Regions from separate parts of the Rhizobacter sp. P5_C2 genome, predicted to be linked through region 1. Evidence: riboswitches for the same ligand, from Rfam matches in the RefSeq annotation. Region 1 holds a riboswitch; the other holds the start of a gene.
What was found. A riboswitch is a leader RNA that binds a small molecule or an ion and turns the genes downstream of it on or off. The one in region 1 is predicted to bind cobalamin.
Positions count from the first base shown of each region.

Region 2: it holds a riboswitch for cobalamin, as region 1 does, so the genes downstream of both, ACXJLU_RS28985 (TonB-dependent receptor) here and ACXJLU_RS16705 (cobyrinic acid a,c-diamide synthase CobB) in region 1, are expected to answer to the same signal.

Region 1 is NZ_JBFULV010000040.1:48,416-50,607, reverse strand. It holds gene ACXJLU_RS16710 (Fic family protein) at 1-549, opposite strand, end outside; cobalamin riboswitch at 686-923, shown strand; gene ACXJLU_RS16705 (cobyrinic acid a,c-diamide synthase CobB) at 1,008-2,192, shown strand, end outside.
Region 2 is NZ_JBFULV010000124.1:5,356-7,547, forward strand. It holds gene ACXJLU_RS28965 (EVE domain-containing protein) at 1-38, opposite strand, end outside; RNA gene ssrS (6S RNA) at 64-244, opposite strand; gene ACXJLU_RS28975 (cell division protein ZapA) at 285-605, opposite strand; gene ACXJLU_RS28980 (cell division protein ZapB) at 602-832, opposite strand; cobalamin riboswitch at 895-1,128, shown strand; gene ACXJLU_RS28985 (TonB-dependent receptor) at 1,285-2,192, shown strand, end outside.

The DNA of each region.
Region 1 (2,192 bases):
ATGAATCAACGCCATCTTGATCAACGGGTCGACCGGGAATAGCTCGGGCTCATTGACGAAGTGCTCCAGGCCACGCATCAACTCGACGATCTCGGACGGCGTCTGCGGCGGCATGTAGACCGTCTGCCCGCTCGAATCCTTGAGGGCCGTGCCAGGCAGTTTCCTGAAGCCGGCGTTGTTGCGCTCCAGCTCGGCCTGGATCTCGATGATGTGGTTGGCGGTCAGCAACCCGCTGTCACGCACCAGGTCGAATCCGACGCGCAGCGCCTGCCGGTAACGCAATACTTCCTTGGCCGCCGGGTTCGCAAAGGCCTCTGGCAGCACATCGTCCTTGAAGAGTTCGTCATGCGTGGTGACGATGTTTTCGATCTCGGAACTGTCCTTCGCTTCCTGGAGACCCAAGGTGTTGATCAGGATTCCCTGGTTCGGGATGGAGGCGGCAATCCCCTTCAACTCGGCAAGTGCCCGACTGCTGCTCGCCAACCGCTTGAGGATGGCTGGTGCATCGAAGCGCGCGGGATTGAGCTGTGGGAGTGGGGCGATGACCATGGACAGGCGACATGTATAGGAAAAGCGATTTTCTATGCATGTGAGCCGCCATGCGCATAGAAATTCCGATTTCTTTGACATGTCCCAGGCACTCGTGCCCGGCAGCTGCTCGCCGCGCTCGGCGGGCTCGGCGGGCTATCATGCCGCCCACGTTGGTGCTCGCCGCGGCCGTCCGGTCGCGGCAGTGAAACGGGAATCAGGAAGATGAGCCCTGCCGGGGCGAATCCAACCTGAGCTGCCCCCGCAACGGTAAGCGGACGCCCTCCCCGGAGAGCGCTCCCGTGCGAATCACCCACTGTCGGCCCCGCGCCGATGGGAAGGGTGCACGGGAGATGTCCGCCAGCCCGGAGACCGGCCAACCCAGTGGGTGCGCGCCCGCGGCAACGCAGCGCATGCCTGTTCACGAGACCCTGCGGGGAAGCAGGGCGACGGCCGGTCTGTTGCGAGTTGTCCATTCGATGGAAGTCCCCGAGCTGCGCCCCGTGCGCTGCCCTGCCCTGCTGGTGTCCGCCCCCGCCTCCGGCCAGGGCAAGACCAGCGTCACCGCCGCGCTCGCGCGCCTGCACGCCCGCCGCGGCCGCCGCGTGCGGGTCTTCAAGGCCGGCCCCGATTTCCTCGACCCGATGATCCTCGCCCGCGCCAGCGGCTCGCCGGTGCAGCAGCTCGACCTGTGGATGGGCGGCGACGCACACTGCCGCGCGCTGCTGCACGAGGCCGCGCAGCATGCCGACCTGGTCCTCGTCGAAGGCGTCATGGGGCTGCACGACGGCACGCCGTCGACCGCCGACCTCGCGCTGCGCTTCGGCCTGCCGGTGCTCGCGGTGATCGACGGCAGCGCGATGGCGCAGACCTTCGGCGCCATCGCGCTCGGCCTCGCGAGCTACCGCGACGGTCTCGCGATGGCCGGCGTGCTGGCCAACCGCGTTGCCGGCGACAGCCACGCCGGGCTGCTGCGCGAGAGCCTGCCCGCGTCGATGCGCTGGTGGGGTGCGCTGCCGCGCGACGAGCAGATCGCGCTGCCCGAACGCCACCTCGGCCTGGTGCAGGCCGCCGAACTCGACGACCTCGACGCCCGCCTCGACCGCGCCGCCGATGCGCTCGGCCCCGATGCCGGCGAGCTGCCGCCCGCGGTCGGCTTCGAGCCCGGCCACGCGCCGCCCGTCGAGCCGCTGCTGCGCGGCGTGCGCATCGCGGTCGCGCGCGACACCGCGTTCTCGTTCCTCTACACCGCCAACCTCGCGCTGCTGCAGGCGATGGGCGCGAGCCTCGCGTTCTTCTCGCCGCTGCACGACACCGCGCCGCCCCCGTGCGACGCGATCTGGCTGCCCGGCGGCTACCCCGAGCTGCACCTGGACACACTGGCCGCCAATCGCTTCATGCACCAGGCGCTGCGCGACCACCATGCAGCCGGCACGCCGATGCTGGCCGAATGCGGCGGGCTGCTGCTGCTGCTGCAGGCGCTGACCGACGTGCAAGGCCGGCGCGCCGCGATGGCCGGGCTGCTGCCGGGCCACGCGGCGATGCAGACGCGCCTGGCCAGCATCGGCCTGCACGAGGCCGCGCTGCCCGAAGGCACGTTGCGCGGCCACAGCTTCCACTACTCACGGCTGGAATCGCCAATGACCCCGCTGTGCACCACGCAG
Region 2 (2,192 bases), on a different contig from region 1:
TCGGGCTCGCTCTTCATGAGCCAGAACTGTTCGGTCATGGTGCTGCTGAAGCTGGGGAAATAAGGTGTCCGTCACGCACCGTGAGCCGCATTCCTGAACCCAGGCAGTTCAGGTGGGCGAGGTCAGCCGGGCTTCGGGTTCATCTGACGCGAGACGATCACACCAACCGGGCGATGTTCCAAGCCCTTGCTCGTAAGAGCATCGGTTCAAGGAAATATAAAACTCACGCGAACGCAACGGACTCGAAGAATTCTACGCGCGTCATCGGTCGCGAGTGTGTCTGTTCAGAGCAATTGCCCGTCGGCGCCAAGGGCTTGGTCGACACGGCGGATCAAAGCGTCTATGTCGATGTCTTCGGGGTTCGACGACAGCACGACCGGAGCGGGCGATGACTTCGGTGCGGCAGGCCGTTCGGCCAGTGCGTAGGCCAGGTTCAAGGCCGCCAGCACCGCGATCCGCTCGCGCGCCTTGACGCGGCCGCCGTCGCGGATCGCGCTCATTTCGCGGTCGACGTTGCCGACCGCCTCGAGCAGCGACGACTCGCCGCCTTCCGGGCAGCCGAGGATGTAGCTCTGCCCCATGATCGTCACTTCGATCTGCTTCATTTGGAGCGAGCTCCGGTGTCGGCACCGACGGCCGCCGGATCGGCCGGCAGGCGCTCGAGCAGCGCATCGATGCGGCCGCGCGCGGCGTTCAGCCGCGAGCGCAGGTTGTCGCGCTCATGCGTGACGGTCGCGAGTTGTTGTTCCAGCAAGGCGTTGGTGCGCTTCAGTTCATCGTGCCGCAGCAGCAGGCGCTCGAGGCGTTCTGCGAGTTCGTGGATCTTGGCCATGGCGCACCAATGGTGGATGGGAGCGCCGATTGTAGAGGGGCCGACCCGCCCGGCTTACAACCTACAATCGCGCCCGTTGGTGCCCGTGCCGGTGTTCACGCCGGCACAGTTAAACGGGAAGCAGAGGTTGCTCGACCGCCCTGGTCGCACGGCCCACCTGCGCTGCCCCCGCAACGGTAAGCGGACGAAGCCGATCGGCTTCAACCCCTGCGCATTGCCACTGGAGCCTCGCCGCTCTGGGAAGGTCGCACGGGTGGTTCCGCCAGCCCGGATACCGGCCAACAGGGCGGCGCCGCGTGCAAGCGTGGCGCCATGGGTGCGCACCAGCGGGGAAGCTGGCGCGCGCGGCTAGATCTATGGCAGTTCCTCTGATGAATTCTCGTACTCCGCAGCTGCGCGCGCCTGTCGCGCCGAGCCTGCTTGCCGGCGCTTGCGCCGCTGTTTTCGCTTCCATGCTCACCGTCCCCTCCGCCCAGGCGCAGACGGCCACCGCCGCCGCCGTCGCGGCCGACGGCAGCAGCGTGTTCGCGCCGGTGATCGTCACCGCGACGCGCTTTCCGGAAGACGCGTCGAAGCTGCCGTTCGGCGTCAGCGTGATCACGTCGGCCGACATCCGCGAAGCCGGCGTCACGACGGTCAACGAGGCCATCATGAAGCTGCTGGGCGTGCCCGGCCGGCTTGATTTCTATGGCGGCGGCGACTACTCGCTCGACCTGCGCAACTTCGGCACCACCTCCGACAACAACCAGGCGGTGATCGTCGACGGCATCAAGATCAGCGAGGCCGACCTCGGCGGCACGCGGCTCGCCGGCATCCCGATCGATTCGATCGAGCGCATCGAGGTGATCCGCGGCAGCGGCGCGGTGCTGTACGGCGAAGGCGCGACCGGCGGCGTGATCGTCATCACCACCAAGGCCGGCGCGGGCCTGCAGCGCAAGAGCGGCGCACAGGTCTACGCCGCGATGGGCAGCCACGCGCTGCTCGACACGCGCGCCAGCGGCACCGTGGTGGCCGGCAAGTTCTCGCTCGACGTGGCCGGCAACCACCGCGAGACCGACAACCACCGCGACAACTTCCGTTCCGAGATCGAAGGCGCCTCGGCCACCGTGCAATGGCAGGTCGCCGATGCCTTCCGGGTCGGCGCGCGCACCGGCTGGGACCAGCTCGACAGCGGCCTGCCGGGTTCGCTGACGGCCGCACAGTACGCCGACAACCCGCGCCAGACGAACACGCCGAACGACCGCGGGCGCATCCGCAACCGCAACCAGGGGCTGTTCGGCTCGGCGGTGCTGGGCGATTGGCAGCTCGGCCTGGACGCCGGCTGGCGCGACAAGCACCTGGAGAGCACCAGCAGCGGCGT